Regions from separate parts of the Brassicibacter mesophilus genome, predicted to be linked through region 2. Evidence: riboswitches for the same ligand, from Rfam matches in the RefSeq annotation. Region 2 holds a riboswitch; the other holds the start of a gene.
The links. A riboswitch is a leader RNA that binds a small molecule or an ion and turns the genes downstream of it on or off. The one in region 2 is predicted to bind cyclic di-AMP.
Positions count from the first base shown of each region.

Region 1: another riboswitch for cyclic di-AMP. It lies ahead of HNR33_RS01500 (cell wall hydrolase); the one in region 2 lies ahead of HNR33_RS13175 (ATP-binding protein).

Region 1 covers NZ_JBNPXI010000001.1:293,492-296,925, forward strand. The annotation lists gene HNR33_RS01490 (hypothetical protein) at 1-168, shown strand, start outside; gene HNR33_RS01495 (NAD(P)H-dependent flavin oxidoreductase) at 415-1,491, shown strand; cyclic di-AMP (ydaO/yuaA leader) riboswitch at 1,697-1,830, shown strand; gene HNR33_RS01500 (cell wall hydrolase) at 1,841-2,551, shown strand; gene HNR33_RS01505 (DUF4183 domain-containing protein) at 2,815-3,195, shown strand; gene HNR33_RS01510 (glycosyltransferase) at 3,242-3,434, opposite strand, start outside.
Region 2 covers NZ_JBNPXI010000012.1:66,481-69,914, reverse strand. The annotation lists gene HNR33_RS13185 (threonine aldolase family protein) at 1-824, shown strand, start outside; gene HNR33_RS13180 (hypothetical protein) at 1,044-1,169, opposite strand; cyclic di-AMP (ydaO/yuaA leader) riboswitch at 1,455-1,583, shown strand; gene HNR33_RS13175 (ATP-binding protein) at 1,660-3,434, shown strand, end outside.

The DNA of each region.
Region 1 (3,434 bases), on a different contig from region 2:
GAGCATGGTCGTCCTGCTGGACAAAAATTTACAAACTGGAAGGACTTAACGTTTAATGTTCCAAATTTGAGGAGAACTAATAGAGTACAAATCGTAAATACTTCAAACACAGGAAATTATGATTGGATTGGGCTAGACTGGATGGAAATGAGACTAATTCCTAGATAAGAGTAATGCTAAAAGGGTCTGTCGAACAACGAACTAAGCAGTTCGTTTGCAACAGGCCCTTTTTTATTTCCTTTTCTAAATATACATGTAAAATGTATAGACTACATAATAATGCAAATACTCAAATTAAGAATAAAGTTACTAAAATTAGCTATCATTTTCTATTCATTAATTGTATAATTTAATAGTAGGTTTTATTACCTAGTGCTAATATTGGATAATAATATATAGGAGGTATAAAAATATATGAATTTGCCAAATCTAAAAATCGGAAATCTCGTAGCAAGAGTTCCTATTGTTCAAGGTGGTATGGGTGTAGGAATTTCTTTATCAAACTTAGCTGGTCATGTCTCATTAAATGGTGGCATTGGAGTAATATCTGGTGTTGAAATTGGTTTTAACGAGCCAGATTACTTTAAAAATAAGAAAGAAGCTAATATTCGAGCATTAAAAGCTCATATAAGAAAAGCTAAAGAGATATGTAGCAATGGGATTATAGGCGTAAACTTGATGACCGTACTCAACAACTTCGAAGAAATGGTTAAAGAGTCGGTTAAAGAAAAAATAGATATCATATTTTCAGGGGCTGGACTTCCACTAAGTCTCCCTAAGTTCACAAAAGGAACTGAGACAAAAATAGTTCCGATTGTTTCTTCAGGAAGAACCGCATCAATAATATGTAAAAGTTGGGATAAGCATTATCAAGTTATTCCTGACGCAGTTGTTGTAGAGGGTCCTAAAGCAGGTGGACATCTTGGATTTTCTAAAGAAGAACTAAATGAACCAGCATATCAGTTAAACAAACTATTGCGTGATGTATTAAATGCAATAAAGCCTTATGAAGAAAAACATAGAAAGAAAATACCTGTTATAGCAGGTGGTGGTATTTTCAACGGAAAAGATATAGCTGAGCTAATAAAAGCTGGTGCATCTGGAGTTCAGATAGGAAGCAGATTCGTTGCTACTCATGAGTGTGATGCCTCAGAAGGGTTTAAGCAAGCATATATAGAGTGTAAATCTGAGGATATTGAAATAATTCAAAGTCCTGTTGGTATGATTGGTCGTGCGATATCAAATGATTTCTTAAACGAGGCTAAAGCAGGATTAAGAAAGCCAATAAAATGCATTACTAACTGTTTAAAGCCATGTAAACCTGCTGAAGTGCAGTATTGTATAGCTAGTGCATTGATTAATGCACAAAAAGGAAAATTAGCATCTGGGTTCGCTTTTGCCGGTGTAAATGCCTACCGAATAGATAGAATAGTTTCAGTAAAGGAGTTAATCGACGAACTAGTTACTGAAGCAGAGCTTAACTTAAAATAATATAGTTAACAATAATGGTAAAAATCAATTTAACCTAGTTTAGCATAATGCAAATAATATTCAATTTATAGTAAACAATCAATAAAGCCTTAATTCTAAAAGAGTTAAGGCTTTTATAATTGTTAGTACAGATAGCTATTTGTGCCAATTTTTTGAATTAGTTGACATAACATTGTCAAGTCTATATAATGTTACATATGCAAAGTCACTGCGCTTGCTGAATCCTGGAATACTCAGGTACGGAGGAACCATTATAGGGGTTAATCCATACATGTTATGGTAGGGAGCCTTCTATCCCGAACCCGTCAGCTAACTTCGGAAGCAATCAAAAGGAAGGAGTGTTTAGTGCATGAAAATATATTTAAAGAGGATAGTATCTTTATTCCTCGTACTATTATTAATCTCATTTAACATAGCAGGTGCATATGCTGCCCAAGGTCAAGCAAGTCCATATGTGACATTAAAGTTTGGTAGCAGAGGAAGCGAAGTATCAAAATTACAACAAGCTCTTAATAACAAAGGTTTTTCAGCTGGAGCTGTTGATGGAATCTATGGCCCAAAAACCGAAAAGTCAGTTATCAATTTTCAGAAAGCAAATAAAATCACTATCGATGGAATAGCTGGTAAGCAAACTCAATCTTTGCTATATGCAGTTAGTGCAACTCGAGAGACGACCCTAAGTAGAAATACTTCTTCAGTTGATATATACTGGCTTTCTCGAATAATTGAAGCTGAAGCTGGAGCTGAACCGTACAATGGAAAAGTATCAGTAGGAAATGTAATATTAAACAGAGTAATTTCAAGCGACTTCCCTAATACTGTAAAAGAGGTTATATTTGAAGATTACAAAGGAATTCCTCAGTTCAGCCCTGTTGCAGAAGGTACTATATATAATACTCCTTCTCAGGCAAGTGTAAACGCTGCAAATGACGCTTTAAATGGTGTAAGACCAGTTGGAAGTGCAACTTATTTTTTCAATCCCGATAAAGCAGAAGGAAAATGGATTGTAAATAATAAAGCTTATGTTATGAGAATTGGAAATCACGTGTTTTATAAATAAATAATATGAAAGTCCTTGAATAGATTTTATTCTAATCAAGGACTTTTTATATAGGATATTTCATATCATATAGCTCTAACAACAAGCTTACCAAACAGCTCCCTGTTCTCTATAATTTTATAATTAAGTATTTATAGTTTTAGTGTCAAAATAATATATTCATCAATATAATATACTGCATAAGAAGAAGAGATTAAATATGGTCGTATGATAAAAATTAAAAGCTTAATATGATCAAAAATATTAAAAAGGAGATGAAAGGTATGGCTACATCATTATTTAGACTTGTTATGACTGCTGAAACAACAACGACTACTACTAGCAATCCAGCTGTAGAGAAATATTTTTATAAATTTAATTCAGCTCATAGAACTAGTGGCACCATCACAATTCCAGCTGCCAATTTTACGGATGATTCAGGTAACACTATGACTGGAAATCTAACAACTATATCAACAGACAATGGATACTATTTATTAACTGTTAACGGTCAAATACAACAGTCCAGCTTATTTACAGTTGGCGCTAATGGTTCTCAAATTGTTATCACTCAAGCTTCTACAGTTCCTGTTAGTGCACCAATCACATTAGCTGTAAATAATTTTGCGCCAAATTCTACTTCTACAACTACAGTAACAACTTAATAATTAAATCAAAGGATGTGCTGTGATTTGCACATCCTTTTCATATTTATAAGCTACTTTGAAGTAAACACTCTTTAAAACTAATATTATTTATTCTCTGTTTTTCCATCATTATTAACTCGCTATATCGATATTGTTTAAATCCTTCATCTAATCTATACAAAGCATATCCTTTACAAATATAGAAAAATGATGATAAAAATTTAGCTGTTCTATTTTGTTCATCTAGCCATCTCTCT
Region 2 (3,434 bases):
TTGGAGCTTTTTTAAGGCCGTATGAAGCTTGTATTAGTGCTAATACAGGACATATTGCGGTTCATGAAGCTGGTGCAATTGAATGTACAGGACATAAAGTAATTACTATAGATTCAAATGATGGAAAGATAACTATTGATAAAATACAAGAAGTGTTAAATTTTCATATAGATGAACATCTTGTAAAACCTAAGCTTGTATATATTTCTAATCCAACAGAATTAGGAACAGTATACACCAAAAAAGAACTTAAAATTATAAGTGAATTTTGTAAATTTAATAATCTTGTTTTATATGTTGATGGTGCAAGATTAGGTTCTGCTTTATGTGTTAAAGAGGCTAATTTAACATTGACAGATATGGCTAATTTTACAGATGCATTTTTTATTGGTGGAACTAAAAATGGAGCTCTTCTTGGTGAGGCTTTAATAATAAAAAGTGAAAATTTAAAACAAGAGTTTAGATATCATATAAAACAAAAAGGCGCACTTCTTGCTAAAGGAAAAATATTGGGGATACAATTTGAAAAATTATTTGAAGATAATCTTTATTTTGAACTTGCAGCTCATGCTAATGAAATGGCAAATCTTTTGACTAAAGGGCTAAAAAAAGCTGGTTGTGAGTTTTTAATCAATTCACCAACCAATCAAATATTTCCTATTCTAGAAAACAAACAAATTGAAAGATTAGAGAAGAAGTTTAGCTTTTATAATTGGCAGAAAATAGACGACAATAGATTAGCTATTAGACTGGTTACTTCATGGGCAACGACAAAAGAAGCTGTAATTGAATTTATAGATGAGGTTAAGAGTAGTTTAGAGTAAATCAAGCACATTAAACATGATTTTCTACTAATAGAGCATTAGAGGTAATAAAATTTGAGATGAGCTTTGGATGTGAGAGAAAGTATATTTCATAACAACTTATTTGATGTATTCTATTTATGGAACTGTCAACAAGAGTCTGTAAATAACTTTCTTAGACACAAAGTTATTTACAGACTCTATCTCGCTGATAAATTTGAAATATACCCAATTACTATTTTAATATACGGGTACACAAATTTCACAACAATGATTATTAACTATTTCGACTATATACCTTTCGATGATTGGCCTTTCTTTATCAAATTGATATCCTTGTCTTGATAATTCTGGGAAAATATCAATCCACGCTTTCTGAACTGCTTCTGCTGTATGATTAATTTTAAAAACAGCATATTTTCCTCCAACTTAGAGTTGGAGGGATAGGATAAAATGGGTTCAAACATTCAAAGAATTAATAGGAAGTAGCTCAGAATAATTAACTATGATAAAGGAAAATTAAGATATATACACTATAATTTAGCATAAGTTTTAACTAATCGTTTATAAGCAGTTATTTGTTAGAATAAAGGCATAAATGGTGTTTGACTGATATTTTTTATAGGTATATAATTAGCAATATTAAAAATTGAATAAATATCGCTGAGTTCTTTATGAAGCGGGGGACCCAAAATTATGGGGCGAATTCCAGAGATGGATAGGATAACTCTTTCAATCCGAGCCCGACAGCTAACCTCGTAAGCGTTGAAAGGGGAGCCGATGGCGCATATTTAAAACCATGACTTCTCATGGTTTTTTTGTTTTTTGTAAATTTACTATAAAAGAAGGTGAAGTAATGAAAAGGAGCATAAAATTTAAAATGCTAGGAATCTTTATTCTTATATTTATTGTATTGGTAGCTAATAGTATCTGGGCGATAACCAATTTTAACAGATTAAGTGATTCAATTGAAAATATTATGTACTCAAATTATAGAAGCATAGAAGCTGCACAAAATATGACAGTTGCAATAGAGAGGCAAGATAGTGCTGAGCTTGCGTATATGTTTGGTGATAACTCTACTACTACAAAAATTTTCCAAGAAAATGAAGTAGAGTTTTTGAAATGGTTGTCAAGAGCACAAGACAATATTACAGAACCTGGAGAGAAAGAAATTATTGAAAAGATCAATAAGATATATATTGAGTATCTAAATGAATATGATGAATTAATTAGCATTCAAGAGAACCAAGGAATAGAAGAGGCCAGAACTTATTACTATAATCAAATACTTCCTACCTTTGAGAAAACTAAAACTGAATGTAGAAACTTACAGAACTTAAACCAAGATGGAATGATTATTCGTAAGGACAGAGCACACAAAATATCGAAGGGCGCTACTTTTTCAACGTCATTTGTATCACTAACAACAATTTTAGTAGGACTGATTTTTGCATTCTATTTAACAAACAACATAGTCAAACCAATATATAACTTAAAGGATAAAATCAAAAAAATATCAGAAGGTGATTATAGCCAACAATTAGATATAACTAGTGATAATGAAATAGGTGAATTAGCAAGGGAATTTAATATCATGTCAGAAAAGTTAAAAACATATGAATTACTAAATATTAAAAAGCTAATGAAAGAAAAACAAAAAGCAGAAGCAATAGTTGAAAGTATCAGTGATGGAATTATTGTTACAGATGAAAATAATAGATTACTGTTGGTTAATAGAGCTGCAGAAAAAAGTTTGTGTATTAGAGAAAAGAATGTATTAGGTAAGCATTTTCTAGAAGTAATAAAAAGAGAAGAAATATTTGAGATAATTGACAAGTTTAAGAATTTAGAAAATATAAATGATCATAAAAAATATATAGATATCACTACTAATGTTGATGAAAAAATAAAACACTATAGAATAAATGCTAAGCCTATTAAAGATAGGGATGGTGATAGTGTAGGTGTTGTAACTCTTATGCAGGATATTACAAAGCTTAAAGAGATTGATCAAATGAAATCAGACTTTGTTTCAACCGTATCTCACGAATTTAGAACACCATTGACCTCAATTAGTATGGCTGTAGGATTAATGCTAGACAAAATACCCGGTACTATCAATAAAGATCAAGAAGAGTTACTAAATGCAGTTAAAGAGGATAATGAAAGGTTGAAAAATCTTGTAAGTGATCTTCTAGATTTATCTAGATTGGAGTCAGGTAAAGTTCATATGGATATTGAATTAAATGACATAGGAAAAATTGTTGATTATGCTGCTAAACCATTCCATATGCAAGCAAAGGATAAGAACATTTCAATAAATATTGATATAAAAGAAGCCTTACCTAAAGTTAAAGCCGATTTTAATAAGATATCATGGGTGTTAACAAATCTTATTGGAAATGCATTAAGGTATACTCCTAGAGATGGAACAGGCAAAATAGAGATCATGGCAAAGGAAACAACAAATAAGATTCTAGTATCTGTCTCAGATAATGGGAAAGGGATACCTGAAGATTACCAAGATAAGGTATTTAGCAAATTTGTACAGGTGAAAGATGAAAATGGAGATTCATCAGGGGGAACAGGATTAGGATTAGCAATAAGCAAAGAAATAATTAATGCTCA